Regions from separate parts of the Cupriavidus sp. 05T42 genome, predicted to be linked through region 1. Evidence: predicted binding sites of a transcription regulator. Region 1 holds the regulator's gene; each other region holds the start of a gene.

What was found. The regulator HrcA, encoded in region 1, represses chaperone genes, less so after heat shock. The targets are predictions, from matches to a motif close to TTAGCACTCNNNNNNNNNGAGTGCTAA.
Region 2: a site for HrcA is predicted at 4,438-4,464, ahead of groES (co-chaperone GroES). Genes of this name have one in related genera too.
Region 3: a site for HrcA is predicted at 1,757-1,783, ahead of rpoH (RNA polymerase sigma factor RpoH). Genes of this name have one in related genera too.

What each region holds. Positions count from the first base shown of each region.
Region 1 covers NZ_JBFTLH010000005.1:163,561-183,432, reverse strand. Annotated here, with positions in the region: gene recN (DNA repair protein RecN) at 1-1,402, opposite strand, end outside; gene AC1EJR_RS08780 (NAD kinase) at 1,431-2,363, opposite strand; gene hrcA (heat-inducible transcriptional repressor HrcA) at 2,465-3,514, shown strand; gene hemH (ferrochelatase) at 3,578-4,693, shown strand; gene AC1EJR_RS08765 (RNA-binding S4 domain-containing protein) at 4,713-5,108, shown strand; gene AC1EJR_RS08760 (hypothetical protein) at 5,113-5,277, opposite strand; gene grpE (nucleotide exchange factor GrpE) at 5,559-6,131, shown strand; gene AC1EJR_RS08750 (thioredoxin family protein) at 6,217-6,633, shown strand; gene AC1EJR_RS08745 (phospholipase A) at 6,634-7,944, opposite strand; gene AC1EJR_RS08740 (DUF1841 family protein) at 8,073-8,504, opposite strand; gene AC1EJR_RS08735 (DMT family transporter) at 8,611-9,546, shown strand; gene AC1EJR_RS08730 (malonic semialdehyde reductase) at 9,635-10,222, shown strand; gene nth (endonuclease III) at 10,242-10,886, opposite strand; gene rsxB (electron transport complex subunit RsxB) at 10,883-11,692, opposite strand; gene AC1EJR_RS08715 (TetR/AcrR family transcriptional regulator) at 11,924-12,559, shown strand; gene AC1EJR_RS08710 (polyhydroxyalkanoate depolymerase) at 12,637-13,878, opposite strand; gene AC1EJR_RS08705 (amino acid aminotransferase) at 14,155-15,351, opposite strand; gene uvrB (excinuclease ABC subunit UvrB) at 15,543-17,618, shown strand; gene AC1EJR_RS08695 (hypothetical protein) at 17,680-17,901, shown strand; gene AC1EJR_RS08690 (hypothetical protein) at 17,940-18,182, shown strand; gene AC1EJR_RS08685 (low molecular weight protein-tyrosine-phosphatase) at 18,216-18,704, shown strand; gene AC1EJR_RS08680 (site-specific recombinase) at 18,764-19,872, shown strand, end outside.
Region 2 covers NZ_JBFTLH010000024.1:36,595-43,485, reverse strand. Annotated here, with positions in the region: gene AC1EJR_RS24095 (autotransporter family protein) at 137-3,073, shown strand; gene AC1EJR_RS24090 (winged helix-turn-helix domain-containing protein) at 3,184-3,468, shown strand; gene AC1EJR_RS24085 (DUF1653 domain-containing protein) at 3,465-4,298, opposite strand; gene groES (co-chaperone GroES) at 4,556-4,846, shown strand; gene groL (chaperonin GroEL) at 4,884-6,527, shown strand; gene AC1EJR_RS24070 (metallophosphoesterase) at 6,635-6,891, opposite strand, start outside.
Region 3 covers NZ_JBFTLH010000008.1:25,300-30,620, reverse strand. Annotated here, with positions in the region: gene ybiB (DNA-binding protein YbiB) at 1-593, shown strand, start outside; gene AC1EJR_RS12690 (pirin family protein) at 627-1,502, opposite strand; gene rpoH (RNA polymerase sigma factor RpoH) at 1,920-2,804, shown strand; gene AC1EJR_RS12680 (SCO family protein) at 2,872-3,489, opposite strand; gene cyoE (heme o synthase) at 3,583-4,509, opposite strand; gene AC1EJR_RS12670 (COX15/CtaA family protein) at 4,518-5,321, opposite strand, start outside.

The sequences.
Region 1 (19,872 bases):
CGGTATCCACCTCGTCGAAGATCAGCGTGGGCGTGGGCGCGGCTTCGCTCGTGATGACGGAGATGGCGAGGCTGATCCGCGCCAGTTCGCCGCCGGACGCCACCTTGGCCAGCGGGCGGGCCGTCACGCCGGCATGGCCGGCGACGAGGAATTCCACCTGCTCCAGCCCGTGGCTCTGGCCTTCGGCCTCGTCGAGCGGGTTCAGCGCCACCACGAAGGTGCCGCCGGCCATCGACAAGCCCTGCATGGCGTCCGTGACCGCGCCGGACAACGCCTTGGCAGCGGTCTTGCGTGCGGCGGACAGGTGCCGCGCCAGCGTCAGGTAGGCGGCGCGCGCGGCGGCCTCGCGGGCCAGCACCTTGTTGAGGTCTTGCGCGGACTGCAGGTCGTCGAGTTGCTGGCGGCGGGCCAGTAGTTCGTCCGGCAGTTGCTCCGGCGGCAGGCGATACTTGCGCGCCGCCGTGTGCAGTGCCTGCATGCGCGCTTCCACGGCCTGCAGGCGTTCCGGATCGAGTTCGAGCCGGTCGACGTAGCGCGTCAGCGAATGCGCGGCTTCCTCGACCTGCACCTGCGCCGGTTCCAGCGCGGCGAGCACGTCGCGTAGCGCGGGATCGACATCGGCCAGTTGCTGGATGCGGTGCACCACGCTGTTGAGCACGGACAGCACGGCGCCATCGGCCTCGGACAACGCGTCCAGCGCGGCGCGGCTGCCGTCGATCAGGCCGGCCGCGTGCGAGAGGCGGTTGTATTCGCCCTGGATCTCTTCCCACTCGCCCGCCTGCGGCGCCAGCTTGTCGAGTTCGCCAACCTGCCATTCCAGGCGCTCGCGTTCGAGCTGCATTTCGCGCGATTGCGACTCCACGGCTTCGCGCTGGCGCACGCAGGCGCGCCAGGCCCGCCACGCCTCCGCCACCGCGCCGGCCTGTTCGGTCAGGCCTGCGTGGGCGTCGAACAGGTGGCGCTGGGCGTCCGGGCGGAGCAGTAGCTGATGGGCGTGCTGGCCGTGGATGTCGACAAGCTGGTCGCCCACCTCGCGCAACTGGGTCAGCGTGGCCGCCGTGCCGTTGATGAACGCCTTGCTGCGCCCGCCTGCATCGACGGTGCGGCGCAGCAGCACGGTGCCTTCGCCGTCCAGGCCGGTTTCGTCGCCGGACAGTTCGCGCTCGGCCAGCCAGGCGTCCAGCGCCGCGTGCGTGCCGAAGGTGGCGCTGATGCTTGCGCGGGTGCTGCCTTCGCGCACCACGCCGGCGTCGGCGCGTTCGCCGAGCACCAGGGCCAGTGCATCGATCAGGATGGACTTGCCGGCGCCGGTCTCGCCGGTGAAGACGGTGAAGCCGGTGGTGAAGTCGAGGTCGAGCGTATCGACGATGACGAAATCGCGGATGGACAGGCTGCGGAGCATCGTGGCCTTGGGGGGAGTGGGGGCCGGCTCAGAGCCGGTTGTCCTCGGTCGGGTATTCGTGCCAGTGCAGCTTCTTGCGCAGCGTGGCGTAGTAGTTGTAGCCCACCGGATGCAACAGGGTCACGGTCTTGCTGGAGCGGCGCACGACGATCCGGTCGCCCTGCAGCAGCGAGGTCAGAGACTGCATGTCGAAATTGGCGCTCGCGTCGCGCGCGGTGGCCACCTCGATCGTCACTTCGGCGTCGTGCGGCAGCACGATCGGGCGATTGGACAGCGCGTGCGGAGCAATTGGCACCAGTACCAGCCCAGACAGCGTAGGATGCAGGATCGGTCCGCCGGCGGCCAGCGCGTAGGCGGTGGAACCGGTGGGCGTGGAGACGATCAGGCCGTCCGAACGCTGGTTGTACATGAAATAGCCGTCCACCGAGACGGCCAGCTCGACCATGCCGGAAATGCCCGAGCGGTTGACCACCACGTCGTTGAACGCCAGCGCGGAGAAGATCACGCCGTCGTCACGGATCACGCGGGATTCCAGCAGCATGCGGGTCTCGGCCTCGTAGCGGCCGGCCAGCATCTCGGGCAGGGCGCGCGTCACGTCTTCGAGCGGGATGTCGGTCATGAAGCCCAGCCGGCCATGGTTCACGCCGATCAGCGGCACATTCAGCCCGGCCAACTGGCGGGCCAGGCCCAGCAGCGTGCCGTCGCCGCCGAGCACCACGGCCACGTCGGCCTCGCGCCCGATCTCGTCGGCCGAGAAGACGGGGTAGCCGGAGAGGCCGGTCGCCTGCGCGGTTTCGCGCTCGAACACCACGTCCTGGCCGTTGCGCGAGATGACGGCGGCCAGTTCCTCGAGCGGGCCCTCGATGCCGGCGGTCGCGTACCGGCCGACCAGGGCAACGGTCTGGAACGCGGCGCGGGGCGCGGCGGCGGGGGCGATGGCTGGGTTCTGGGGGGCAGACATGCCGGGATTAGACCATACCGCCGTGACCATTGTCAGTAGGCGGGCACGCACCGGTGCGAAGCCCGCCCGAACCGGGGAAAGTTGTTTAAAATCGGGGCACTATGGACGAACGTTCGAAAACGCTTCTCAAGACCCTGATCGAGCGCTACATCGCCGAAGGCCAGCCCGTGGGCTCGCGCACCCTGTCCAAGTACTCGGGTCTCGATCTCTCGCCGGCGACCATCCGCAATGTGATGTCCGACCTCGAGGAAATGGGGTTCATCGCCAGCCCGCATACGTCGGCCGGCCGGATTCCCACGCCGCGCGGATACCGGCTGTTTGTCGATTCGATGCTCACGGCGCGCCCGCTGGAGGGCGGCACGATCGAAATGACCGCCGAACTGGCCGCGCTGACCGGCCAGATCCAGGGCCAGCTGGGCGGACAGCAGCTGGGGCCGCAGCGGATGATCACGGCCGCCGCGCATACGCTGTCGAACCTCTCCCGCTTTGCCGGCGTGATCATGACGCCGCGCCGGGGCCAGTCGTTCCGCCAGGTGGAGTTCATGCGCCTGTCGGAGAAGCGCATCCTGCTGATCATCGTCAGCCCCGAGGGCGACGTCCAGAACCGCATCATCCAGACCGAACTGCCGTACACCCCCGCCCAGCTGATCGAGGCGGCCAATTTCTTCAATTCCCACTACGCCGGCATGAGTTTCGATGCCGTGCGCAGCCATCTGCGCGTGGAATTGCAGGACATCCGCCGCGATATGTCAGCGCTGATGCAGGCCGCCGTGGAGGCGGGCAGCAGCGCCATGGCCGAGGATGACGACCAGGTGTTCATCTCCGGCGAGCGCAAGCTGCTCGAGGTGGAAGACCTGTCGTCCAGCATGGACAAGCTGCGCCGGCTGTTCGATGTCTTCGAACACAAGACCAACCTGCTGCAGCTGCTCGATGTCTCGAGCCACGCGCAGGGCGTGCAGATCTTCATCGGCGGCGAAAGCCAGCTCGTGCCGCTCGAAGACATGGCCGTCATTACCGCGCCCTATGGTGTCGATGGGCAGATCGTCGGCACGCTCGGCGTGATCGGCCCGACGCGGATGGCCTATGAACGGGTCATCCCGATCGTCGACATCACCGCGCGGCTGCTCTCGAGCGCGCTCTCCCAGAACTGATGGCAGCTTGCGGGCACGCCACGTGACAGCGCGTGCGTGGCGCCCGCCATTTCCGGAAACCCTATGACGTTCTCGGCAGAACCGGCTTACCAGCATGGCCAGGCGCCCCGCACGGCCATCCTGCTTATCAACCTGGGCACGCCGGATTCGCCCACGCCCAAGGCGGTGGGGCAGTATTTGAAGGCGTTCCTGTCCGACCCCCGTGTGGTCGAGATCCCGCGTCTGGCCTGGCTGCCGATCCTGCACGGGCTGATCCTGCCGTTCCGCTCGCGCGCTTCGGCCATGAAGTACGAATCGATCTGGCTGCGCGAGGCGCACATGACCGGCTCGCCGCTGCTGGTGCACACCGAGCGTCAGGCCCACGCGCTCCAGCAGCACATGCACCGGCTCGGCCACGACGTGACCGTGGCCTGCGCCATGCGCTACGGCAATCCGTCGATTGCTTCGGTTATGGAGGCCCTGCGCCGGCAGGGTACGGAACAAGTGCTGTTATTGCCACTCTATCCGCAGTTTTCCGGGACGACCACGGCCACCGCGTTCGACGAGGTCTTTCGCGTGCTCGCCGGCTGGCGAAATCAGCCGGAATTGAGACTGATAAAGCACTTTCACGATCATCCGGCCTATATTTCGGCCCTGCAGCAGCAGGTGAGCGGTTATTGGGCGCAGCACGGCATGCCGGACTTTGCCCGGGGCGACAAGCTGATCCTGTCCTTCCACGGCCTGCCGCGCCGATTGTTGGATCTGGGGGACCCCTACCATTGCGAATGCCTGAAGACCGGGCGGATGCTGGGCGAGGCGCTCGGCCTGCAAGCGGGTCAGTATCAAGTGACGTTTCAGTCGCGTTTCGGCAAGGCGGAATGGCTCCAGCCCTATACCGCGCCGACGCTGACCGAACTCGGCAAGGTCGGCACGCATCGCGTGGACGTGTTCTGCCCCGGCTTCCCGGCCGATTGCATCGAGACGCTCGAGGAAATCGCCATGGAAGGGCAGTCCGAATTCCGCGTGGCGGGCGGCCAGGAATTCCATTTCATTCCCTGCCTGAATGATGCGGACTACTGGATTGCCGGGCTGGCCGAGATCGCGCTGCAGCATCTGCAGGGTTGGCCATTGCGCCAGCCGCATCCGCACGAGTTGGAAGCGCGGCGCTTGCGGGCGCAGACCCGCGGTGCCGCGGCGTAAGGAATCAAGGAGTTAGACGATGGATGTGGACTTCGAGGCGGGTGCCCGGCAACGCATCGACAAATGGCTGTGGTGCGCCCGGTTCTTCAAGACGCGCTCGCTGGCGGCCGAGGCCGTGGAGCGGGGCCGGGTGGAGGTTAACGGCCAGCCGGTCAAGAATTCACGCGAAGTGAAGCCCGGCGACGCCGTGATGATCGACGCGCACCAGCAGCGTTGGGAGATCGAGGTGAAGGGCGTGGCCGCCTCGCGCGGGTCGGCGCCCGTGGCGCAGACGCTGTATGCAGAAACGCCGGCAAGCCAGGCCCGGCGTCAGGAAGAGGCGGAACGGCGGCGCATGCAGCCTGAGCCGACGGCGCAGCTACAGGGCCGCCCGACCAAGCGCGATCGGCGCCGGATCGACGATTTCAGAAATTAGGGATTCAGCGGTTGTACGGGAAGTACGGAACGATGTAGTGCTTGAACACCGCCTTGCCGCTGCCATACTCGGTTTCACGCGGCGTGAACGCGCCGGAGGCGCAGATGAAGAGTGTCATCACCGACAGCGCGGCGAGTAGGCACACGGTAACAACAGGCAGCTTGTGCATGGCGAACCTTCCGAAGGATGCACCAAAATGATTCACAGCGTGCTCCCGTTATTTTTGTCATTTTTCATTGATAGATCTTAGTCATTGCGTTGCAGCAAAGCAATGAACACCAGATTGCATCAATCACGGCTTTGTAACCGCGTATTTCGGCGTCTCGCCCCCTTCACACTTGAAAAAACGGGGAGTGGCGCCAACTGCGGCTAGACTTGCCGGTTTGGCATCCCGACCCACCCGACGGCCTGCGCCAGGCGGGCCGAGTTTTAGATTTGATACGGATCGACATGGAAGAACAGAACCAGACCCAGACGCCATCCTCAGCTTCGAGCACGCCGCAGGCGGCGGACGATGCCCTGCGCGCCCAGCAGCCTGGCACGGACGCCCCGGCCGGCGATGACGTGGCCCGCCTCACGCAACAGGTGGCCGACCTGGAGGCCAAGGCCAAGGAAAACTACGAGCTGTTCCTGCGCGCCACGGCAGAGGGCGAGAACATCCGCCGCCGGTCGCAGGACGAGGTCAGCAAGGCACACAAGTTCGCGATCGAGAACTTCGCCGACAACCTCGTGCCCGTGATGGACAGCCTGCAGGCTGCGCTGGCCGACAACACCGGCGACCTCAAGAAGCTGCGCGAAGGCGTGGAGCTGACCGCCCGCCAGCTGGCCGCCGCCTTCGAGCGCGGCAAGATCGTCGAGTTGAACCCGGTGGGCGAGAAGTTCGACCCGCATCGTCATCAGGCGATTTCGATGGTGCCGTCCGAGCAGGAGCCCAACACCGTGGTGAACGTGCTCCAGCGCGGCTACATGATTGCCGAGCGCGTGCTGCGCCCGGCACTGGTGACGGTCTCGGCGCCGCGCTAAATCCCGCGCAAGCCGGAAACCCCCAAGCCTGACCCGACGCCCGGTGCCTGAACGCCCGGGCGTTGTTGTTTCCAGGAACCCTGCGATGTCAGACGACGCTCAATCCCCCCATCCCGATCATCTCGATCACCGCGCCTTCGACGCCTTCGCCATGCAGGCTGTTGATGGGAGCACCATCGACGCGGCCATCGCCGCCGCTGGCGAAGACCTGGTCTGCGTGTTCTTCTGGGGCGTGGACTGCTTCAACTGCGAGATGGCCAAGAAGGCGATGCTCGCCAACCCGGACCCGATTCGGGCGCTGAACCTGCGCTGGCTGCACGCCAACGTCTACGAACACCCCGAGCTGGGCAAGCGTTTCGGCCTGCACGGCATTCCGGTGTTCATGTTCTTCCAGCGGGGCAAGAAGCTGGGCCGCGCCACGGGCTGGCACGGCCACGGCCAGTTCACGGCCGCCGTGGCTAACGCGCGGCTCAAGGCCGAGGGCAAGCCGCTGGCCGGTTGATCAGCGCGACAGCGCGTAGCCGATACGGAACTGCCACGGCGTCTTCTGGTTGTAGTCGAGCAGGCTCTCGCCGTAGCCGTAGAAGTAGCCGGCCATCAGGTATCCCGCCGTGCCCGGCAGCAGCCGCGCGAGCGGGTAGGTGAGCTGCGCGTCGACGCTGCCATAGCCTTTGCGCGTGCCCTTGCGCAGCGTGGCGGCGAACTCCCACGAATCGGGCCGGCCATAGGCCACCAGCAGGTCCATGTAGCCGCGATAGTGGGCGATGTCCTCGTTGTCGCTCTTGCCGACGTAGGCGTACACCTTGGGCGCCACGCGCCAGTGCCAGTCGGTCTGGTCGCCGAAATACATGGTCGGCTTCAGGAACAGCGTGTTGACGCTGCGCGACTGGTCGCCATCGCGCCCGTTCGACTCGTGCTCGAAACCGGTGGCCAGCGAGAGTCGGCTGATCACGCTGTTCTTCACGCCCGTATCGGACAGGTAGTAATAGAGGCTGGGCCGGTAGTTGGTGTCGCGGAACGGGCGCGATTCGTCGTGCAGGTCCCATAGCGAGAACTGCGTGTAGGCGAAGTACAGGTTGTCCAGCACGCTCTTCGAGGTCGGGTTCTCGCCCTCGAACAGGCGGTACTTGAAGCTGATCTGGAACTTGGCGTTGGCGCCGTCGTGGCCGCCGAACATCAGGTACATCGGCTCGTTGAACGAGAGGCGCTGCGCGTCGCGCAGGTCGGCCGGCGAGGGCCCCGGCGTGCCGCCGTTGGCGGCGGTGACGATCGGCGTGACGGGTACGGTTGCCCCATCCGGCTGCGGCGTGCCTTGGGCGGAAGCCAGATCCTTGTGCTCCGTCGCGGCGGTGCCCGGGGCCGTGGCCGCTACGGCGGGTGCAGCGGGGACTTCGCCCGGCAGCGGCGCGCGGTTCAGCGAGACGACGACCGGCGCGGCGTCGATGCCGGCCACGTCGAGCCGCACCTGGCCACGCATGCCGGCCGGCCAGTCGGCGGTATAGGTGATGGTGCGGATGTCGCCGTGGCGCAGGTTCAGCACGGAGGGGCCGCCGCCGGTGCGCTTCATCTCGATCCGCACGGGCGCGGCGAGATCGCCGGTGGCGCTCACCTGGAGCGTATCGGGCACCGCGTAGCGCCGCGTCGACTGGTCGGCGCTGACCAGCAGCGTGAGCGTGAAGGGGCGCGTGCCGTCGATCACGCGCGGCGGTTGCAGCAGCGAGACGGCGGCGTGCGCGGAAATCGGGCCCGACAGGGCGAACGAAAGGAGAGCCGCGCTGCCGAAGCCGGCGCGGCGAGGCACGGAGAGAGACATGGATCGTGCGCGTCGCGTCGGCGCAGGGGCCGGGGACACGTCAGAGTTTGGAATGCCCGACAGCCTAACACGTGGCTCGCGGGCATCTTGTGACGAATTGTTGGTGTGAAAAGTGCGGGGTAAGCCGGTCAGCCGGCAGCGCGGCGGCGGATATTGTCGACGTAGGCCTGCCCATCTGGCGGCATACCGGTGCGCTGTGCATTCCAGAGCATTTCGCCGAGGCATTCCATGATCTGGTGCTGGGCCTCGTGCTGGGAATCGAGTCGCCGCGAAAGTGCCTCATACGCCGCGCGAATGCCGGGCGGCTGATCGATCGACACCTGTTCGGAGATCGACAGGTGCATCGCCAGATGCAGGAACGGATTGGTCTGGCCGCCTTCGGGCGTGTAGTCGCGCGTGAGCGCGCCTTCGGTATCGGTCAGCAGCGGGTGGTATTCGGGATGCTCGTCGATCCAGTCGACGGCAATCACTTCGAGCGGGGTGAGGACATTGCCCGCCACCCGTTTCTGCCACGCGTCGCAGAAGAACCGGCGGACTTCTTCTCTTGATGGATTGAACATGATGGGCGGTATTGTAAACGAGCCCTCCGAACGCTGCCGGCCGCCCGCCGCGCGCAAGTAGAATGCGGGCTTCCTGGTGTCTCCTTCCCGCTTCTTCGCACCGCCCATGACCGCTTCCGCCACTCTCGGCCAGGCCCGCCACACGCTCGCCGGCGTGCTGATGATTGCGCTGTCCGCCAGCGCCTTTGGGGCCATGGCGATCTTCGCGCGCTACGCCTATGCCGCCGGCGCTGATGTCTATGGCCTGCTGGCGGTGCGCTTCGTGCTCGCCGCCGTGGCAATGGCCGTGGTCATGCGCACGCGCGGCATCCGTCTGCCGCCGTGGCGGCGCGTGCTGGCGCTGGCGGCGATGGGCGGCATCGGCTACGTCAGCCAGTCCTACTGCTTCTTCACGGCGCTGAACTACGCGCAGGCCAGCCTCGTGGCGCTGCTGCTCTATCTCTACCCGCTGTTCGTGACGATCCTCGCGGCGATCTTTCTCAAGGAAAAGCTGACCAACGCGGCGGTGATCGCGCTGGTGCTGTGCTCGGTCGGCGCCGGCCTGACAGTGGGCGGCGGGGAGGGCAGCCCGCTCGGCATCGCGCTGGGCGTGGCGGCGGCGGTGATCTACTCGATCTATATCGTGGTGGGCGCGCGCGTGACGGCCGGCGTCAACGCCATCGCCACCACCACGGTCATCTGCACGGCGGCGGCGCTGGTCTATGTGACGGTCGGCATCCTGCGCACTGGCGCCGGCGTGCCGCCGCAGTTCCCGGGCGACGCCGGCGGCTGGCTCGCCTTGATCGCCATCGCGCTGGTCTCCACGGTGCTGGCCATCCTGACCTTCTTCGCGGGCTTGCAGCGGCTGGGCGCTTCCAAGGCGTCGATGCTGTCCACGCTGGAGCCGGTGGTGACGGTGCTGCTGGCGGCAATGTTGCTGGGCGAGCACATTGGCGCCACGCAGGCCATCGGCGGTGGGTTGATCCTGGCCGGGGTGCTGTGGCTCACGCGTCGCGCCAGCGGCACCGCCCAGCCAGACACCGCCGTCGACGAAAGGATTTGAGGGACATCGTGAAAGCCGTTGCTCGGCTTTCCGCGCATCGATCGGTACAATCGCGCTTTCTTTCATCCAGAAACCGGGAAGACGCGCAATGAAATCGATCGATCAGGCAGCAGTCGCACAATTGTTCACCGAAGCCCGCACGCACAACGTGTGGCAGGACAAGCACGTGGACGACGCCCTGCTGCAGCAGATCTATGAAGCGATGAAGTTCGGCCCGACCGCCGCCAACAGCAGCCCGGCCCGCATCGTGTTCGTGAAGTCGGCCGCCGAGAAGGCCCGGCTGCTGGAATGCGTGTCTGCCGGTAACGTCGAGAAGACCCGCTCGGCGCCTGTCACCGCGATCATCGCCTTCGACAACCACTTCCACGACCAACTGCCGAAGCTGTTCCCGCATGCCGACGCCCGCGCGTGGTACGCCGGCAACACCGAAAAGATCGCGCGCGATGCGCTGATGAACAGCTCGCTGCAAGGCGGCTACTTCATCCTGGCCGCCCGCGCGCTGGGCCTGGACTGCGGCCCGATGGGTGGTTTCGATGCCGCCAAGGTCAACGCGGCGTTCTTCCCTGACGGCAAGTGGTCGGTGAACTTCCTCGTGAACCTGGGCTACGGCGACGCTGCCCAGCTGCATCCGCGCGGCCCGCGCCTGTCGTTCGACGAAGCCTGCCGGATCGTCTGATCCCCGCCGGCGCCGGGGCTTACGCCTTCGGCGCCGGGGTTTTCTCGCGGAACTCGCACAGCGGCTCGATGGCGCAATGCCAGCATTCGGGCTTGCGTGCCTTGCACACGTAGCGCCCATGCAGGATCAGCCAGTGGTGCGCGTCGTGCAGGAACTCCTTCGGCACCACCTTGAGCAGCTTCTGCTCGACGATATCCACATTCTTGCCCGGCGCCAGCCCCGTGCGGTTGGAGACGCGGAAGATGTGCGTATCCACGGCGATGGTCGGCTGGCCAAACGCGGTGTTGAGCACCACGTTGGCTGTCTTGCGGCCCACCCCTGGCAGGGCCTCCAGCGCCTCGCGGTCCGGCGGCACGCGTCCGCCATGCCGCTCCACCAGAATCCGGCAGGTCTCCATCACATGCTTGGCCTTGGTCTTGTAGAGGCCGATGGTCTTGATGTAGTCGATCAGCCCCGCCTCGCCGAGCGCCAGCATCTGCTGGGGCGAGTGGGCCACCGGGAACAGCAGGCGCGTAGCCTTGTTCACGCCAACATCGGTGGCCTGCGCGGAGAGCAGCACGGCAATCAGCAGCTCGAAGGGCGAGCTGTATTCGAGTTCCGTGGTCGGGGTCGGGTTGACGTCTCGCAGCGTTTCGAAGATCGCGCGGGTCTTGGCGGCGTTCATGCGTCGGGAGTCTTCTTGTTGTTGTCGGGGGTTGCCTGCGTCAGGCCGGCCTTGGCGCGGCGGGCTTCGGCGGCATCGATCTGGGCCTGCACGGCCGGCGACACATTCTCGGTGTTGCGCGGCGTGGCGGCCGCCTGTTTCTGGCGCGCGCGCTCGATCGCGGCCTGGATGATCGCCTTCTTGCGGTCCTGGGCGGCGCGCTCGGCATCGGAGATGACGGGTTCCGCCTGGAGCGCCTCCAGCTTGGCCGCGGCCTTGGCGGCCAGGCGCGCGTCGTTCTCCTCGCGCTCGCGCACCAGCCGGGCGCGGCGCGCCAGGTAGCGCGTGTGGGCGGCGTCGGCCTGCGCGGGCGACCACGCAGCCCAGCCCGTCTTGTCGCCCGTCACCGGAATCATGTCGATGCAGTCCACCGGGCACGGTGCCACGCAGAGATCACAGCCTGTGCACCAGTCGGGCAGCACGGTGTGCATCTGCTTGGCCGCGCCGGCGATGGCATCGACCGGGCATGCCTGTATACAAAGCGTGCAGCCGATGCAGCGCGATTCGTCGATGCGCGCCACGGCCCGCGACTGCTCCACGCCATGCTCCGGGTCCAGCGCACGCGGCGCCACACCGAGCAGGGCGGACAGCCGCAGGATGCCCTCGGCGCCGCCCGGCGGGCAGCGGTTGGGTGTGGCCTCGCCCCGGGCCATGGCCTCGGCGTACGGGCGGCAGCCATCGAACCCGCATTTGGTGCATTGGGTTTGCGGCAGCAGGGCTTCTAGGCGGTCCGCCAGCGTGGCGGCGGCGTTGAGGGTGATGGTCACGACTGCGAGGAACGATGTGAGGGACGACTAACGCTTCTGCACGCCTCTGCGGGCGTGTGCGCGGCAAGGATTATCCCCGATTTCCCGAAACGGCAGAACCGGCGATGATTGGCGCGCCACGCCGTCGCCTCACCCGTTTGGGCGATATGTGGCGGATCTTTGGACGAGGCACGAGCAATATATGCTCGCCCGTGCCATATAATCCCGCGCAACCGACCGACTCCGGAACCCATGTCAAACGAGCCAAAAACCAAGCGGGATCCCGAAGGCACGCGCCGGCGCATCCTGGCCGCCGCCACTGAAGAATTCGCAAAGGGCGGACTGGCCGGCGCACGCGTCGACCAGATCGCCCGGCGGGCCGAGACCAACGAGCGGATGCTCTATTACTACTACGGCAGCAAGGAAGGTCTGTTCCTGGCCGTGCTCGAAAAGCAGTACGCCGAGTTCCGTGCCGCCGAGGAACAGCTTCACGTGACCGATGAAGACCCGGTCGCTGCTGTCCGCACGCTGGCCCGCTTCGTTTGGGACTGGTACTACCAGCACCCCGAGTTCATCCGCCTGGTCAACAGCGAGAACCTGCACGAAGCGCGCCACCTGAAGAAGTCCGCCCAGTTGCACCAGCTGATCAATCCGGTGGTCAACGTGCTGGCAGACATTATCCGGCGCGGCCAGCAGCAGGGCGTGTTCCGCGATAACGTGGACGTACCTCAGTTCTACCTGACCATTTCGGCGCTCGGGTACTACGTGCTGTCCAACCGCTACACCATCAGCGCGGTAATTGGCCGCGACGTGGCTTCGGAAGACGAGCACGCGCGCTTTGCCGAGTTGCACACGGACATGCTGCTGGCCTTCCTGCAGAAGCGCTGAGCGGTTATCCCGGTCGGAAAAACAAAAATGCCCGCGAGATCATCGCGGGCATTTTTGCATTCGGCGTCCGGCTCGCTTCAGCGCGATTTACGGATGAAATCGCGCAGTTCCGGATAAATATTCTCGCGCCAGCGGCGGCCCGAGAAAATCCCGTAGTGGCCGGCCTTCGGCGCGGTGATGTGATGCCGCTTGGCCTTGGGAATGCCGGTGCACAGGTCGTGCGCGGCGGCGGTCTGGCCGGCGCCCGAGATGTCGTCCAGTTCGCCTTCGATGGTCAGCAGGGCCGTGGTCTTGATGTCCTGCGGACGCACCGGCGCGCCGTCGATCTCCCACGTGCCGTTGGCCAGTCGGAACTCCTGGAACACTTCCTTGATGGTGTCGAGGTAGTACTCGGCGGCCATGTCGAGCACGGCGTTGTACTCGTCGTAGAAGCGCACGTGCGCCTCGGCATCGTCGGCATCGCCCTCGACCAGGCTCAGGTAAAAGTCATAGTGCGAGGACAGGTGGCGGTCCGGGTTCATCGCCACGAAGCCGGCATGCTGCAGGAAGCCCGGGTAGACGCGGCGGCCGTGGCCCGGATAGTTCGCCGGCACGGTGTAGATGACGTTGTTCTCGAACCACTCGTACGACTTGTTGGTCGCCAGCGAATTGACCGCCGTGGGACTCTTGCGCGCGTCGATCGGGCCGCCCATCATCGTCATCGTGCAAGGGGTGGTTTCCTTGTTCGACGCCATCAGCGAAATCGCGGCCAGCACCGGCACCGTGGGCTGGCAGACCGAGATCACATGCAGGTTATCCGCGCCGATATGGCGGATGAATTCCTGAATGTAATAAATGTAGTCAGACAGGTGGAACGGGCCGACATCGGACGGGACCATGCGCGCATCGACCCAGTCGGTCACGTAGACCTTGTGGTCTTGCAGCAAGGTGCGCACGGTGTCGCGCAGCAGCGTGGCGTGGTGGCCGGAGAGCGGGGCGCAGACCAGGACGACGGGTTCGTCCTTGAGCAGCTTGATGGTCTCGGGGTCGTCCGCGTAGCGCTTGAAGCGCACCAGCTTGCAGAACGGTTTTTCGAAGACGGTTTGCTCGACGATGGGGATGTCCCGGCCGTTGGAGCGCACCGACTTGATGTCAAACGACGGTTTCTCGTATTCCTTGCCGAGCCGGTAGAGCAGTTCGTAGCCGGCCGCTAGGCGAGGTGCGCCCGGCACCAGGGAAAGAGGACTGAGCGGGTTGGTGAAGGTCTTGGCCGTCGCCTGAGCCCAGGCGGTCAGCGGGTTCAGCATGGAGCGCTGGAATTCGTGCAGTTGGTAAAGCATGCCGGTACCTGTTGCCTTTCTGTCGGGCGTTTGTGCCCGATGGATTATGCCCGCAATCGAACGGTCGTGCTTTGCAGCATACGCTTCCAAGTTACGCCGCCAAGCGGGGAAGACAATAGGACATTGGCTTGAATTCGTGGTGACAGACACCTACAGACACAAAAAGGCGACCGGGAGTGACCTCCCCGTCGCCTTTTATGTGGCACTGCGTCAGAACTGGCGCAATCGGCGTGTTGCTTTTTGGTGCAATGCGCCGAAGCCTTCGTGCTGTGATGCTTAGTACACTGCAGCGATGGCGTTGACCACCGCGTCGATGTTGCGGCTGTTCAGCGCCGCCACGCAGATCCGGCCCGTACCCACGGCGTAGATACCGTGGTCGTTGCGCAGGCGATCCACCTGGTCAGTGGTCAGGCCCGAGTACGAGAACATGCCGCGCTGGGCCTTCACGAACGAGAAGTCACCCGGCACGCCCTTGGCGGCCAGCTTGTCCACCAGCGCATGGCGCATCAGCTTGATGCGATCCCGCATTTCGCCGAGTTCCTGCTCCCACATGGCGCGCAGCTCGGGGCTGTTCAGCACCGTGGCCACCACCGTGCCGCCGTGCGTGGGCGGGTTGGAGTAGTTCGTGCGGATCACGCGCTTGACCTGCGACATCACGCGCTGGGATTCTTCCTTGCTCGTGGTCACGATCGACAGCGCGCCCACGCGCTCGCCGTACAGCGAGAAGCTCTTCGAGAACGAGCTGGAGACGAAGAACGGCAGGCCGGAATTGGCGAACAGGCGCACGGCGGCGCCGTCCGGGTCGATGCCATCGGCAAAGCCCTGGTAGGCCATGTCCAGGAACGGGATCAGGTTGCGTTCCTTGACCAGTTCCACCACCTGCTTCCACTGGGCTTCCGACAGGTCCACGCCGGTCGGGTTGTGGCAGCAGGCGTGCAGCACGACAATGGTGTTGGCCGCGTAGGACTTCAGCGATTCCACCATGCCGGCGAAGTTCAGGCCATGGCTGGCGGCATCGTAATAGGCGTAGTTCACGACCGGGAAGCCGGCCGATTCAAACAGCGCGCGGTGGTTTTCCCAGCTCGGGTCGCTGATGGCGACCTTGGCATCCGGGTACAGGCGCTTCAGGAAGTCGGCGCCAATCTTCAGGGCGCCGGTGCCACCAAGTGCCTGGGCCGTCACAACGCGGCCTTCGGTGATCAGGGCCGATTCCTTGCCGAACAGCAGGGTCTGCACGGCCTGATCATAGGCGGCGATGCCTTCGATCGGCAGGTAGCCACGCGGCGTGGCGCTGGCCAGGCGAGCCTTCTCGGCCTCCTGCACGGCGCGCAGGAGGGGAATTTTCCCTTCGTCGGTGAAGTACACGCCAACGCCCAAGTTCACCTTGGTGGTGCGGGTGTCGGCATTGAAGGCTTCATTCAGGCCCAGGATCGGGTCGCGCGGGGCCATCTCGACGGCAGAAAACAAACTCATTTGGATTCTCGTGGTCAGCTGTGTAACAAAACGGAGGGCGTAGAATGCTTCGGGCTGCGCTGGCGGATCGCGTCGATGGCCCTACTGACAGGAACTGACAGTAGCGTGATGCCACAATGCTTGAAGCGGGTCCGCGCAACCCCAAGATTCTAGCGTATCCGCCAGTTTTTCCTCAGGTTTTTCCCTACCCTATGACGAATCTCGCCGAAGTCGCCCCGGTCCTGGACGAAGACAAATTCGTCACCTTTCCGGGCTCCCCGTTCCAGCTCTACCAGCCGTTCCCGCCCGCGGGGGACCAGCCCCAGGCCATCCGCCAGCTTGTGGAGGGCGTCGAGGATGGCCTGTCGTTCCAGACGCTGCTGGGCGTGACCGGGTCCGGCAAGACCTTCACCATGGCCAACGTCATCGCGCGCATGGGGCGGCCGGCCATCGTCTTTGCGCCGAACAAGACACTTGCGGCCCAGTTGTACTCGGAATTCCGCGAGTTTTTCCCGCGCAACGCGGTCGAGTACTTCGTCAGCTACTACGACTACTACCAGCCTGAGGCCTATGTGCCGCAGCGCGACCTGTTCATCGAGAAGGACTCGTCGATCAACGAGCATATCGAGCAGATGCGGCTGTCGGCCACCAAGAGCCTGCTCGAGCGGCGCGACACGATTATCGTGGCGACCGTGTCCGCGATCTACGGGATCGGCAATCCGAGCGAATACCATAAGATGATTCTGACGTTGCGCACCGGCGACAAGCTGAGCCAGCGCGACATCATCGCGCGGCTGATCGCCATGCAGTACACGCGCAACGAGACCGATTTCCAGCGCGGCACGTTCCGCGTGCGCGGCGACACGCTCGACATCTTCCCGGCCGAGCACGCCGAGATGGCCGTGCGCGTGGAGCTGTTCGACGATGAGGTCGACTCGCTCCAGTACTTCGACCCCCTGACCGGGCGCGTGCGTCAGAAGATTCCGCGTTTCACGGTCTACCCGTCGAGCCACTACGTCACGCCGCGCGATACCGTGCTGCGGGCGATCGAGGACATCAAGGTGGAACTGCGCGAGCGGCTCGATTTCTTCTACAAGGAGAATCGTCTCGTGGAGGCGCAACGGCTGGAGCAGCGCACGCGCTTCGACCTGGAAATGCTCTCGGAACTGGGCTTCTGCAAGGGCATCGAGAACTATTCCCGGCACCTTTCCGGCGCCAAGCCGGGCGAGCCGCCGCCGACGCTGGTCGATTACCTGCCGCCGGACGCGCTGATGTTCCTCGACGAGTCTCACGTGCTGATCGGCCAGCTCAACGGCATGTACAACGGCGACCGCGCGCGCAAGACCACGCTGGTCGAGTACGGCTTCCGCATGCCGTCCGCGCTGGACAACCGGCCGCTGAAATTCGACGAATTCGAACGCAAGATGCGCCAGGTGATGTTCGTCTCGGCCACGCCGGCGCAGTTCGAGAAGGACCATGCGGGGCAGGTGGTGGAGCAGGTGGTGCGGCCGACCGGCCTGGTCGACCCGATCATCATGGTGCGCCCGGCCACGACCCAGGTGGACGACCTGCTATCCGAGATCAACATCCGCGTGCAGGCCGGCGATCGCGTGCTGGTGACCACGCTGACCAAGCGGATGGCCGAGCAGCTGACCGAATTCCTGTCCGAGAACGGCGTCAAGGTACGTTATCTGCACTCGGACATCGATACCGTGGAACGCGTGGAGATCATCCGCGACCTGCGTCTTGGCACGTTTGACGTGCTGGTGGGGATCAACCTGCTGCGCGAGGGCCTCGATATTCCCGAGGTGTCGCTGGTGGCCATCCTCGATGCGGACAAGGAGGGCTTCCTGCGCGCCGAGCGCTCGCTGATCCAGACCATCGGCCGCGCCGCCCGGAACGTCAACGGCACCGCCATCCTCTATGCCGACCGCATGACGGATTCGATGAAGCGGGCGATCGACGAGACCGAGCGGCGCCGCATCAAGCAGATCGCGCATAACGAGGCCCATGGCATCACGCCGCGCGGCGTGGTCAAGCGGATCAAGGACATTATCGACGGGGTCTATGACCCGAACGAGGTCCGGGCGGAACTGAGCGCAGCCGCCGAGCGCGCGAAATACGAGGACATGAGCGAGAAGCAGGTCGCGAAGGAGATCAAGCGGCTGGAGAAGCAGATGCTCGACCATGCCAAGAATCTCGAGTTCGAAAAGGCGGCCCAGGTTCGCGACCAACTGGCCAAGCTGCGCGCCCAGGTGTTCGGGGCGAGCGGCGATCACATCCTATAGTGTCTAGGGTGTCCGGGGGCATCCACGCCGGACGGAGCCGGTCAACAACGAGGAGCGCGCCATGGTGACACAGTTCGAATACGGTGGTTACGCGGTGGTGGCGCGGGCAATTCCGCATGCCGGAGGCGGGTTTTCGGGCGTTGTGACGATCGCCGACGCGTTCGGCGAGGTCAGCGGTCCGACATTCGAATCGGAGACCGGCGCGGCGGCCACCCCGGAGGCGGCCCTGGCATTGGCCGAAGCTGCCGCCATGCGCACAATCGATGCCGGCGAGGTGAACTGACCCGGGCCAAGGGTCGCCGGCAGCACAGGAGACAAGACATGGCCTATAGCAGTGAATGGAAAAAGAGGGTTTTCGAGACGCACGAGATCCAGGTGCAGGTGAAACCCCGTTCGTCGATCGAGTGGGAATACACGGTGCGCGTCTGCCGCCCCGGCACCAATATCCGCGCGGCCGGCACGCTGGTGGAAACCGCGCCACCGACGGACCACTTCAAGACACCGGAAGAGGCGGAAGCGGCCGGCTGGGAGAGAGGGCGGGAGCTGGCGGTGCAGTTGGCATAGTGCCGACATCATCGGCAAAGTAAAATCATGCCGATGAAAAAATTCGCCATCCTGATGTGCTGCATGGGCAATATCTGCCGTTCGCCGACGGCGGAAGGCGTGCTGCGCGCCAAGTTGATCGCCGCGGGTCTTGCGGAGCAGGTCGAACTGGATTCCGCCGGTACCCACGACTATCACCTCGGGCGCCCGCCCGATGCCCGCAGCCAGCGCTACGCGCTGCAGCGCGGGTATGACCTGTCCGCGCTGCGGGCGCGCAAGGTGGGGGTGGCGGACTTCCAGCGCTTTGACCTTGTGCTGGCGATGGACCACGCCAATATGTCCACGCTACGCACACTGCATCCCGAAGTCAGCCCGGACAAGCTCCGGCTGCTGATGAGCTTTGCCACCCGGCACCCTGCCGAGGAAGTGCCCGATCCCTATTACGGCGAGGGCGATGGCTTCGAAACCGTGCTCGACTACGTCGAAGACGCCTGCGACGGTGTGGTAGCCATGCTGCGCGAACGGTTGGCGCCCACCCGCTGAGGTCCCCGCCAAGCCCCGCAGCCCCAGGCCGGCACGTTGCCGGCCCTCCAGAGATATCCATGGTTTTTTCCCTGTTCCGCAAATGGCGCAAGTGGCGCGAGTCACGCAATGCGAGCTTGCAGCTCGACGCCATCCTGGCCTCGGCCAATCCCGACGCCTTGCTCGCGGACCGCAACGCCTGGCTCGTCGAGCTGGGCTACTGGCTCCGGCGCGACGGCAGCCTGGCCGTCGATCCCGATCCGGATACCCACCCCGATCAGGCCAACGCCCCGGCGCGCAGCTATCCCGCCCACGTGCGGCTGCGTTACCTGCTCCAGGTGCTGGCGCGGCACCCCGATTGGGCGGATCGCTTCGCGCGCACCATCCGCTCGATCGTCCGTGACAACGATCCCACCTCGCTGTTCTGCGATACCGGCGTGGCCTCCCACCCCGGTTTCTGGGGCGAGATGGTCGATCGGCTCCAGGCGCGCTTCCTGCCGCCGCCGCCCAACCGCAACGACATGGCCGGCCTGTTCGCGCTGGTCTTTGCCGATGAGGCTGATGCGGATTGGGTCGATGGACTCGATGCCGACCTGATCGAGCGCATCGCGTCAGCGCTGCAATCGGGCGCCGGGGGCGATCGCATCCAGCTCGAGGACACGCTGGCCGCAAGCATCCAGGTGCTCGCCAGTCAGGTGCGCGCCACCGGCCTGAGCCAGTCAATTCGTTCGCGTCTGCCCGGCCGCGTGCAGGACACGCCATTTTTCCGGCTCGACATGGCCATCGCGGCGTTGTGCGAAGAGGGGCTGGCCCATGACAACGAGGTCTTCGGCCATCGGCTCAACTATTTCCGCGCGCTGCTCGATGGCTGTCTGGCCGCCGCGCAGCATGTCTATGCCGATCTCGAGGAGAACGGCGTCTCCGTCGAGGTGGTGTTCCAGATCGAGCGCATGAAGGTCCGCCTGGCGCGGATCGACCTGCTGCTCAACGCCTGGGTGGACCCAGGCCGCCACAGCCGCCACGCGCACCTGATGGCCGAGCTGATCCGCTCCACGCAGGCCCGGCGCAGCATCGCGCATCTGGCCGGCTCATCGTTCGCGCAACTGGCGCGCAAGGTGGTGGAGCGGTCCGCCGAGACCGGCGAGCACTACATCACGCGGGACCGTAAGGAGTACGGCGAGCTGCTGCG
Region 2 (6,891 bases), on a different contig from region 1:
TCTCGTCAATCGCGGCACGATCACGGGAACCAATGACGGGATCTCCCTTGACGCTCTCACTCCGGGTGGCTCACGCTTCGAGAATTACGGCACGGTGAGCACCTCGGCAACGACGGGGGCCGGACCATTCGGCGGCTTGTACGCGAATAGCGGGGCGACGGTGATCAATCACGCCGGCGCCACGATCTCCAGCGGAGACCGTGCCATCCACATGGGCGCGCCCGGCACGGTGACCAACAACGGACTGTTGCAAGGGGGGCAGGACACGGTCATCTTCGTGCAGGGCGGGACGTTCACGCAGGGCGCCACGGGCCAGGTTTCTGGCCTGAATGGGGTCGTCTTCAGCGCCAATACGCTGGCAGGCACCAACGCAGGGTTGATACGCGTGGCAGGTACCGGGTTATGGGTGCGCGGCGGCGCAGCCGGAACGTTCGACAACACGGGAGGGACCATCGAGGTCATTGCCACGGGCGGGCTGCGCACCGCGGTGGTGGCTGATACTGGCGCGAAGCTCGACTTGGTGGGCGGCTTCGTCCTGGCGGCCGGCGGGTTTTCGCGGGGGCTTGTCGCGCAAGACGTGCAATCGACGATCAACGCCCGCGACCTGTCGATTGAAGCCGATGGAAACCAGGCGCGGGCCGCCAACGCGATTGCCGGCGGCGTGACCACATTGACCAATACGAGCGTGACAGCGCGGGGCCCTGGCAGTGCGGGTGTCGTGGCGTTGACCGCAGGGCGTGTCCAGGTAAGCGGCGGCACGGTGACGACGACGGGCGCTGACGGTGACGGTCTGGTGGCCTACGGCGACAGTGCGGGCGGGGCAGGTGGCGTGGTCGTGGCCGATGGCGTGCGGATCAGCACGTCTGGCGCCACCGCCTATGGAGCACGTGCTGCGGGCGCGGGAACGGGCACGCCGGCATCCGTAACGATGACGGGCGGTTCGGTGGAGACGTCGGGTGATGGCGCCATCGGGCTGGTTGCCATCACGCAGACCACGCTGACCGCGGGCAACGTCGCCGTGACCACGCGTGGCGTGGGCAGCGAAGGCGCTACGGCGAGGAACGCCGCGCGACTTGTCATGAACGGTGGTTCCGTGACAACGACGGGCAATGACGCCGTGGGCCTCAGCACGGTGGGCTCGGGCGAACCTGACCAGGTGGGTGCCGTGAATGATCCGGATGCGGCGATCATTCCAGGCGCGTCCGTGGGCGGCGCCTCACTCGCGGCGACCGGGGTCACCGTCAACACAAGCGGTACGGGGTCGCATGGCGTTCGTGTGCGTGGCGACAGTGTGCTGTCGTTGGTCGACAGCACGGTCACGGCCAGCGGCGCCGGCGCCAACGCGGTGCAATACGAAGCGGCCGGCGGCGCGGGCACGCTGACCGCTGCGGGTTCGACCCTCGTCTCCCAGCAGGGCGCTGGCATTGCCATGAACGGGGGGACGATGAACGTGTCGATGACAACGTCATCATTGCATGGCAGCGGGGCGTTGTTCAACGTCACGGGTGGCGGCACGCTGAACCTGAATGCTGACGCCGGCTCCACGCTGACCGGTGCGGCGCTGACCGAGGCAGGCAGTACGTCGAATCTCGTCCTGCGGGACAGCACGTGGAACCTCACCGGCGACTCGCGGCTCACGACGCTCAACAACGACCCAAGCCAGATCCTGTTTTCCGCACCGGTGGGCGGGGTGTTCAAGACGCTGACCGTCGGCCAGTACAGCGGCGACGGCGTCATCGGGCTCAACACCTATCTGGGTGGCGATGGCTCGCCATCGGACAAGCTGGTGATCGACGGCGGGACAGCCTCCGGCACGTCCAGGCTACGGGTGACGAATGCGGGGGGGCCGGGGCTGGTCACGAGCGCGAGCGGCATCCAGCTCGTCGATACGATCAACGGCGGCACGACGCAGGCCGGTGCGTTCTCGATCGACGGCCGCGCGGTGGCCGGCCCTTATGAATACCGGTTGTTCCGGGGCAGCATCGACGGCACCGCGCCGCAAGCCTGGTACCTGCGCTCCGAGCAGGACCCGCCTCCGCCGCCGCCCGACCCCGCGCCGGGCCCCGCTCCGAGCCCGGCGCCGGACCCTGTGCCCGATGTGCCCAGGCCGGTACGTCCGCTGTATCGGCCAGAGGTGGGCGCGTATCTTGCCAATCAACGCCTGTCGGGCCAGATGTTCGTGCATAGCCTGCATGATCGCCGCGGCGAGCCGCAGTATGCGGAGGGGGTGGGCCTCGTGGGGCAAGGCAAGCCGGGTGCGGGCTGGCTGCGCATGGTGGGCAAGTGGGAAGGCGGGCGTAGCAAGGATGGCGTGTTCAAGACCAGCACCGATTCGTTCCTGCTGCAAGGCGGCGCGGAGTTGGCGACGTGGCAGGCGGGCGGCGTGGCGAGCCGCCTGCATGCGGGCGTGATGGGCAGCTACGGCTACGCCAGCAGCGATGCCGAGGCGCAAGCCAACAGTGCACACGCGAAAGGCAAGGTCGAGGGCTGGAGCCTCGGGATCTACGGCACCTGGTACCAGGACGACGAGAAGAAGCACGGCGCCTATGCCGACGCATGGTTCCAGTACGGCTGGTTCAGCAACCGCGTGGAAGGCGACCAGTTGCCCACGGTGAAGTACAGCGCGAACGGGCTGGCGGTGTCTGGCGAGGTCGGCTATGCCATGCCGCTGCGCGGCGGCTGGGTCGTCGAACCGCAGGCGCAGTTGATCTACGTCGACTACAACGAGAGCGACATCGACGAGCCGAACGGCACCCGCGTGCGTGGCGCCAGTGCGAGCGGCATCCTGACGCGGCTGGGCGTGCGAACGCACCGCACGTTCGTGCGCGAAGACGGTCGCAAGCTGCAACCCTATGTCACGCTCAACTGGTGGTACTCGGACACCGAGAGCCACATCGCCTTCAACCAGGTGCAACTGGGTTCGATGTACCCGCGCAACCGCTTCGAAGCCAAGGTGGGCATGAACCTGGCGCTGAACAAGTCGTGGTCGGGCTGGACCAGCGTGTCCGGCGCATGGGGCCAGCAGGATTACTACCAATACGCGGTGCGTGTGGGCGTGCGATACGCGTGGTGACCGGCACGGCCTGCCGGATGAGGGGTCAGCGCAACACCCGGACCGCAGACTTGCGTTTGCCGCGTCAGCACGGTACAAACGAACGCAACCATCACGACACGGGGTTGGACATGGCCACTCAGGAAAGCGCGCTGACGTTTGCGCTGCTCGCCGTGCCCGCGCGCGCGGCCATCTGCCGCGCCTTGCTCGAGGCCGGCGATGACGGCCTGCCGGCCGACCAGCTCGCCCAGCTTGCCGGGCTCACCCTCCATCGCGCGGCCCATCACTTCAGCGAGATGGTGCAGGCCGAGGTGCTCGTCCTCGTCATTCGCGACCGCCGGGTCGGCTATGTGCTCAAGGCGCGCCGCGAGGTGCGCGAGGCGCTGGGCTACCTCGACAGCAGCGGACTCGACTAAGCCGGGGGCCGGGCGGCCGCGATCCGGGCGATGTTGTCGCGCGCGGCTTGCTCGGCATCGGCAAAGGCGGGCGTCAGGAACAGCCGCTCGCGCTGCGCCAGCGTAGTGAGGAAGCCCACGCGGCGTGCCATGAAGGCCGCGTGCAGCGCCGCGCCGGCCAGCCCGGTGCGCCGGGCCAGCAGCGCGCGGTTCTCCTCGAACACGGCGTGCGTATAGGCGTCGAACGCCTCGGCGGGGGCCGCCAGCCGGTACAGGTCCAGATCGAGCACCGTGGCCGCGTCGGGCGCCGTCGGCGTGTGCGCGCGGGTGTCCAGCACGATCTGCATGGCCTGGCGCAGCACGTCGTCGTCCACCTCATCCACCATGGTTTCGATCAACGCCGCCGAGGCGGCCTCGTTGTGCTCGCAGCCGGGCACGTACACGGCGTCATGAAACAGCACCGCCAGCGCCTGCGCCGGGTTCAGCGCGAGGCCCCGGGCGTGCGCCACCTCGAACATCTCGAGCACATGGGTGCGGCCGTGGTAGCGGCGATAGGGCGCCTCATAGAGCGCCAGCGCCTGGAGCACGGTCTGGCGCGGCAGGAAGTCCAGGCGGGCCAGCGCGGCCGGCCAGTCCGGCGCGAAGCGGGGCATCTCGCCCGCGTCGGTCCGCACCGGCTCGGTGAAGACTTCCGCCGTGCGCACCCACAGGATCGAGCGGTCGCGCATGGACTCGTAGACCACCACGGGCGCCAGGTCGGCCTCGAAGCGGCCCAGGCCGGTCACACGGTAGGCGCCGCCCTTGTAGTGGCGGTAAGGCATGCCCGGCACGAGGTCCGGGTCGTTCGGCATCGGTATCGACTTCGGAATGGGATTCGCCAAGATATAGACTCCACGGTTGCGGCGGATCATAAGTCATAGGGTAAACCCTTGTGTAGGGAAACCCCGTATTCAGCGCCTGTCTTGAAAACGACAACCCTCGTCCCTATAATTAGCACTCCCCGGGGGTGAGTGCTAACAGAGCCCTTGCGGTACCCGAAAACCGTTGGCCGTCGCCTTCAGACGGCCATTTGTGAATCAAAACTCACTTTTTGTACCTAGGAGTCCGTATGAACCTGCGTCCTCTGCACGACCGTGTGATCGTGAAGCGTCTGGACAATGAAACCAAGACCGCATCCGGCATCGTGATTCCCGACAATGCTGCCGAGAAGCCCGATCAAGGCGAAGTCCTCGCCATCGGCCCCGGCAAGAAGGATGACAAGGGCAACAACATTGCCCTCGACGTCAAGGTGGGTGACCGCGTGCTGTTCGGCAAGTATGCCGGCCAAGGCGTGAAGGTGGATGGCCAGGAACTGCTGGTCATGCGCGAAGAAGACATCATGGCCGTGGTCAACAAGTAATCKACGCGTCACTCGTACAGATCAGGAGAAACAGAACATGGCAGCAAAAGACGTAGTGTTCGGCGACGCCGCCCGTGCCAAGATGGTCGAAGGCMTGAACATTCTCGCCAACGCAGTGAAGGTGACCCTGGGCCCGAAGGGTCGCAACGTGGTGCTGGAGCGCAGCTTCGGCGGCCCGACCGTGACCAAGGACGGCGTGTCCGTGGCCAAGGAAATCGAACTGAAGGACAAGCTCCAGAACATGGGCGCGCAGATGGTCAAGGAAGTGGCTTCCAAGACCAGCGACAACGCCGGTGACGGTACCACCACCGCTACCGTGCTGGCCCAGTCGATCGTCCGCGAAGGCATGAAGTTCGTTGCCGCCGGCATGAACCCGATGGACCTGAAGCGCGGCATCGACAAGGCTGTCGGCGCTGCCGTGGAAGAGCTGAAGAAGCTGTCCAAGCCCACCACCACCAGCAAGGAAATCGCCCAGGTTGGCGCGATCTCGGCCAACAGCGACGCCTCGATCGGCGAGCGCATTGCCGAAGCCATGGACAAGGTTGGCAAGGAAGGCGTGATCACCGTGGAAGACGGCAAGTCGCTGGCCGACGAGCTGGAAGTCGTGGAAGGCATGCAGTTCGACCGCGGCTACCTGTCGCCGTACTTCATCAACAACCCGGAAAAGCAGGTTGTTGCCCTGGACAGCCCGTTCGTCCTGCTGTTCGACAAGAAGGTGTCGAACATCCGTGACCTGCTGCCGGTGCTGGAGCAAGTGGCCAAGGCTGGCCGTCCGCTGCTGATCATCGCCGAAGACGTCGAGGGCGAAGCCCTGGCAACGCTGGTGGTGAACAACATCCGTGGCATCCTGAAGACCGCTGCCGTGAAGGCCCCGGGCTTCGGCGACCGCCGCAAGGCCATGCTGGAAGACATCGCCATCCTGACCGGCGGTACCGTGATCGCCGAGGAAATCGGCCTGACGCTGGAAAAGGCGACCCTGAACGACCTGGGCCAAGCCAAGCGCATCGAGATCGGCAAGGAAAACACGATCATCATCGACGGCGCCGGCGACGGCTCGGCCATCGAAGGCCGTGTGAAGCAGATCCGCGCCCAGATCGAAGAAGCCACTTCGGACTACGACCGTGAAAAGCTGCAAGAGCGCGTGGCCAAGCTGGCCGGCGGTGTTGCCGTGATCAAGGTTGGCGCTGCCACCGAAGTCGAAATGAAGGAAAAGAAGGCACGCGTGGAAGACGCGCTGCACGCCACCCGCGCTGCCGTGGAAGAAGGCATCGTCCCCGGCGGTGGTGTGGCCCTGCTGCGCGCCCGCGCTGCGATCTCGGGTCTGCAAGGCGAGAACGCCGACCAGAACGCCGGTATCAAGATCGTGCTGCGCGCCATGGAAGAACCGCTGCGCCAGATCGTGCTGAACGCTGGTGAAGAGGCTTCGGTCGTGGTGGCCAAGGTGATCGAAGGCAACGGTAACTACGGTTACAACGCTGCCTCGGGCGAGTACGGCGACCTGGTGCAAATGGGCGTGCTGGACCCGACCAAGGTGACCCGCACCGCGCTGCAAAACGCCGCTTCGGTTGCTTCGCTGATGCTGACCACGGACTGCGCCGTGGCTGAATCGCCGAAGGAAGAGTCGGCTCCGGCCATGCCGGGCGGCATGGGCGGCATGGGCGGCATGGACGGCATGATGTAAATCACGCCGGACCAGACGAGGCCTTCGGGTCTCGTCGACGTCTGACAAAAACCCCCGCGGGCGCAAGCTCGCGGGGGTTTTTGTTTGGGGGCGGAGGGGGCGGGGGTCTAGATCTCCACCACCCGCCCCCAATCAAACACCGGGTTCTCCGGGTTGCCCGTTCGTCTCGATATATACCCGCGCGGGTTGCAGACTACGCGGGACTGGTCGATCCAGTAGTCGAAGCTGGTGTGGGTGTGGCCGTGGATCCAGAGGTCGGCTTGGGCCACGAGGTCGGGGCGGCGGGAGAGGAAGCCGGCGGAGACGATGTCGTGGGCGTAGCGGGGGTCCAGGCTGCCGAGGTCGGGGCCGTGGTGGGTGACGA
Region 3 (5,321 bases), on a different contig from region 1:
GCATGCAGCTGTTCGAGGCGCTCGGCGTGCCGCTCTGCGCCACCACGCAGGCCGCGCAGGACCAGTTGCGCGACGCCGCCAATCCGCTGGCCGTACTGCCGATCGATGTGCTGTCTCCAGCGCTTTCGCGCCTGCTGGACAAGCGTCCAATCATCGGCCTGCGCAATTCCTCGCACACCATCGTCAAGATGCTGCAGCCGGTGGGCAGCCACACGCCGGCCGAGGCGCTGCGGCTCTATAGCTACACCCATCCGGAATACCGCGAGACGCTGACCGATTACTTCTCCCACGAGCCTGCCAACGTGCTGCTGGCGCGTGGTACCGAAGGGGAAGTGGTGGCGGATGCCCGCCGCAGCGGCCGCATCGACTGGCTGCACGACGGCCATCAGCGGACGCTGGTCGATCCGGTAGGCGGGTCGATTGGCGACGTGCCCGAACTGCCGCCGGGCACCGACGTCGGCCTGACCGCCGCCTGGATTCGCAAGGTGCTCGATGGCGACGCGCCGGTGCCGGCGCCCATCGCCACGCAGGTAGCGACCATCCAGGACTGCCTGAAGCAGGCCACGCGCGTGGCCTGGACGAGCCCGGTCTGACGATTACGGACGATTACGGACGATTAGAGCCGATTAAGGCCGGCGCGGAGGCAGCGGAATCCGCTCGGTCTCGCCCGGCACGTGCGGGAACTCGTCGTTCTCCCAGCGGCGCGCGGCGTCGTCGATGTCTTCCTTGGTGCTCGCCACGAAGTTCCAGTAGATGAAGCGATGGCCGTCGGTCGGATCGCCGCCCAGCAGCATCACGCGCGCGGCGGTGGTCGCGGTCAGCGTGGCCGGCTCGCCCGGCACCAGCACGGCGAGGTGTTCCCCCGCCAGCGCCTCGCCATCGATCGTCACATCGCCTTCCACCGGATAGAGCCCGCGCTGCACGTGCTCGGGCGGAATCACCAGCGTCGCGCCGGCTTCCATGTCGATGGCCACGTAAAGCGTGCGGCTGTACACGCGGACCGGGGATTCCGCGCCGAAGGCGTCGCCGGCAATCACGATCATCCGCACGCCGGGCAGCTCCAGCTTGGGCAACGTGGCGCCCGGGTGGTGGTGGAACGACGGCGGATCCTTCTCATGCGCCTTCGGCAGCGCCACCCAGGTCTGGATGCCATGCAGCAGCGGACCGGCCTGGCGCGCGGCGTCTGGCGAACGCTCCGAGTGCGTGATGCCGGTGCCGGCGGTCATCCAGTTCACGTCGCCAGGGCGAATCACCTGCTCGCTGCCGAGGCTGTCACGGTGCGTGATCTCGCCTTCGAACAGATACGTCACGGTCGCGAGGCCGATATGTGGATGGGGCCGCACATCCATGCCATTACCCGGCGGCATCGACACAGGACCGAGGTGATCGAAGAAGATGAAGGGGCCCACGGTCTGCGTGGCGGCGGCGGGCAGCAGGCGGCGGACCGTGAACTCGCCGATGTCCCGCACATGGGGCTTGAGCAAGTGTTCGATGGCAGACATGACAGGACTCCTGGCAATGGGATAACAACGGGAAAACAGCGGAAAGCTGGCCGCCAGTGTAGCGAAATGCGCAATACAGCATCCCGAAATCACGATGAAACCGATCGGGGCGAGTTCCCTCTAATCATGGTACGCGACGCTGGCGGCCCGCCAGCCCTTGCCAGACAAGGCGCGGACGCCGCACCGAGGCCCATTAGACTATCCCAACAACGACATTCATTGTCCGGAACTATCAACCCTATAGAAGCTCTAACTTAGCACTCGCCGAACCTGAGTGCTAATATGCGTTGCAGTGCAGTGACTCTTCCGATTCTGGAATCGAGGCACGCCGGCAACCTACCGCCGGATGCGAAAGGAGCAATAAGCGTGACCGCAGTTCTGTCTGCCGACCCAACCAAGATTTCTGGCCGTCTGCCGATGGCCCCCAAGAATGCCGCCGCTGGCAGCCTCGCGCTCGCCTTCCCGGCCGCAGTGGGCAATCTGGATAGCTACATCCAGGCTATCCACCGGATTCCGCTGCTGACCGCCGAGGAAGAGCAGCGCCTCGCGCGCGACCTGCGCGACCATGAATCCGTCGATGCCGCCCGCCGGCTGGTGATGTCCCACCTGCGTCTGGTGGTGTCCATCGCCCGCCAGTACCTGGGCTACGGCCTGCCGCATGCGGATCTGATCCAGGAAGGCAACATCGGCCTGATGAAGGCCGTGAAGCGCTTCGACCCGGATCAGGGCGTGCGTCTGGTGTCGTACGCGATGCACTGGATCAAGGCCGAAATCCACGAATACGTGCTGAAGAACTGGCGCATGGTCAAGGTGGCGACCACCAAGGCCCAGCGCAAGCTGTTCTTCAACCTGCGCAGCCACAAGACCGGCGCACACACGTTCACGCCCGAGCAGGTGGAAGCCGTGGCGCGCGAACTGAACGTGAAGCCCGAAGAAGTGATGGAGATGGAGACCCGCCTGTCGGGCGGCGACCTGGCGCTGGAAGGCCAGATCGACGACGGCGAGGAGGAATTCGCCCCCATCGCGTATCTGGCGGACAACCACAACGAGCCGACCCGCGTGCTCGAAGCCAAGCGCCAGGACCGCATGCAGGTCGAAGGGCTGGTCGAGGCGCTGGAGCGTCTGGATGCCCGCAGCCGCCGCATTATCGAGGCACGCTGGCTGGACGTGAACGACGACGGCTCGGGCGGCGCCACGCTGCATGAGCTGGCCGACGAGTTTGGCGTCTCCGCCGAGCGCATCCGCCAGATCGAGGCGGCCGCGATGAAGAAGATGAAGGGTGCGCTGGCGGCTTTCGCCTGATCCTCCGCTCCCCGCAATGCAGAAGGGCCGGTCTTGCGACCGGCCCTTTTTTTGTCTTGCCTTCGCCTTACGACAGCAGCTGCTTCAAATCATGCGCGATCGGGTCCGGCCCCTGGCCGTGGCGCAGGAACAGGCGCAGCTGGCCGTTGGTATCGAACACATAGCTMCCGGCCGAGTGATCCACGGTGTAGTTGTTCGGCGAGGTGCCCGGCACCTTGGCGTAGAAGACCTTGAAGTCCTTGGTCACCTTCTTCAGCGCCGCCTCGTCGGCCGGGCGCAGGCCCAGGAAGCGGGCGTCGAAGGCGGGCACGTACTGGCCCAGCAGCGCACCCGTGTCGCGTTCCGGGTCCACGGTCACGAACAGCACCTGGACCTTGTCGGCGTCCGGGCCGAGCTTGTCCATCACCGCCTTCAGCTCGGCCATCGTGGTCGGGCAGACGTCCGGGCAGTGCGTGTAGCCGAAGAACATCACCACGGCCTTGCCCTTGAAGTCAGCCAGCGTGCGGGTCTTGCCGCTCGGATCCAGCAGCGAGAAGTCCTTGCCGAACTCGGTGGCGCCCGAGATATCCACGTTCTTGAACGAGGGCTTGGGCTGCCCGCAGGCGGCCAGCAGAGCCGTGCAGAGTGCCAGCAGGCAGAGGCGGCGGAACTGGGCAAGGAGGGACGGAGAGCCGGGGAGAGTCATCGGGATACGCGGTGGTCGGGAGAGGTGCCCGGAAGTATCGCCGATCACATCGGCGCTGGCCTCCGGGCGCGGCAAGATGCCGCAGGCGGGCCATCAGACCTGCGGCACGAACTTGAAGTAGTGATCCACCAGCAACGCCGCGAACAGCAGCGAGAGGTACAGGATCGAATAGCGGAAGGTGCGTTGCGCTAGCGCGTCCGAGTAGTTGCGGAACAGCTTCCAGGCGTAGCCGAGGAACACCAGCCCCAGGCCCAGCGCGGCGGCGAGGTAGATATAGCCGCTCATGCCGTAGACGAACGGCAGCAGCGTGGCGGCGATCATCACCAGGGTGTACAGCAAAATGTGGAGCAGCGTGTACTTTTCGCCATGGGTGATCGGCAGCATCGGCAGGCCGGACTTGGCGTAGTCGGCGCGGCGATACAGGGCCAGCGCCCAGAAGTGCGGCGGGGTCCAGGTGAAGATGATCAGCACCAGGAACCACGCCTCGGCCGGCACCGTGCCGGCCACGGCGGCCCAGCCCAGCGCAGGCGGCATGGCGCCCGACAGCCCGCCGATGACGATGTTCTGCGGCGTGGCCGGCTTGAGCAGGATCGTGTAGACCACGGCGTAGCCGAGGAAGGTGGCGAAGGTCAGCCACATCGTCAGGTCATTGGCGAACACGTGCAGCAGCCACATGCCGGCGCCGCCGAGGATGGCCGAGAACACCAGCGTCTGCGCGCTGGAGATCTCACCGGTGGCGGAAGGCCGCCACGCGGTGCGGCGCATCAGCGCATCGACTTTCTGCTCGACCAGGCAGTTGATGGCGAACGCGGCACCGGCCAGCAGCCAGATGCCAGCGGCACCGCCGAGCAGCACCGACCAGGGCACCATGCCGGGCGTCGACAGGAACATGCCGATGACGGCACAGAACACGGCCAGTTGCGTGACGCGCGGCTTGGTCAGCGCGGCATATTGGCGAGCCAGGTGCCGAATTCGGCCCACGGAGGAATGAGGTTGGGTAGCGGAGACCACGGGGGGCATCTTGTCCTTCATGTGGCGCGCGCGGCTGAGGCGGATTGAGCAGCGGCGCCGGCATAACGTGTCGCGAGGGTCGCGAGGCCGATATTGTAGTGGAGACGGAGCAACAGCATCAGCAACAGGGCCGCGCCGCCGTTGTGCGCCACCGCCGCGCCGAGCGGCCAGTCGAACACGATATTGGACATGCCGGTGGCCAGTTGCAGCGCCAGCACGGCCAGCAGCCATGTGGCGTGGCGCGTCAGGCCCTCCATCCGGCGCGCGCGCAGGCCGAACCAGGCCAGGAAGCCGAGCACCACGAAGGCAAAGCCGCGATGCACCCAGTGGATGGCCACCAGCGCCGCGTGCGGGATGTAATCGCCATCGGCCGTCATGCCGAGCTGGCGCCAGAGCGTGAAGCCGTGGCGGAAGTCCATCTCGGGCACCAGCTGGCCGTTGCAGAGCGGGAAATCGGTGCAGGCCAGCACCGCGTAGTTGGTGCTGACCCAGCCGCCGAGGAAGATCTGGATCACCAGCAAGCCCAGCGCCACCCACGCCGCCCAGCGCAGCGAGGCCGCCTGCGGCGCCACCGGGTGCGGCGGGTCATTGCGGGAGCCGAGCACGATCAGCGACGACAGCAGCGCCATCGCCAGCAGCAGGTGGGTCACCACGATGATCGGCTGGAGCTTCATCGTCACGGTGAGCGCGCCGAACAAGCCCTGCACGCAGACCAGCACGAACACCCCCGTGGCGAACCACGGCGACTGCTTCAGCTCGCGCCGCTTGACCCACGCCAGCACCATCAACGAGATGATCAGCACACCCACCGCCATGGCGAA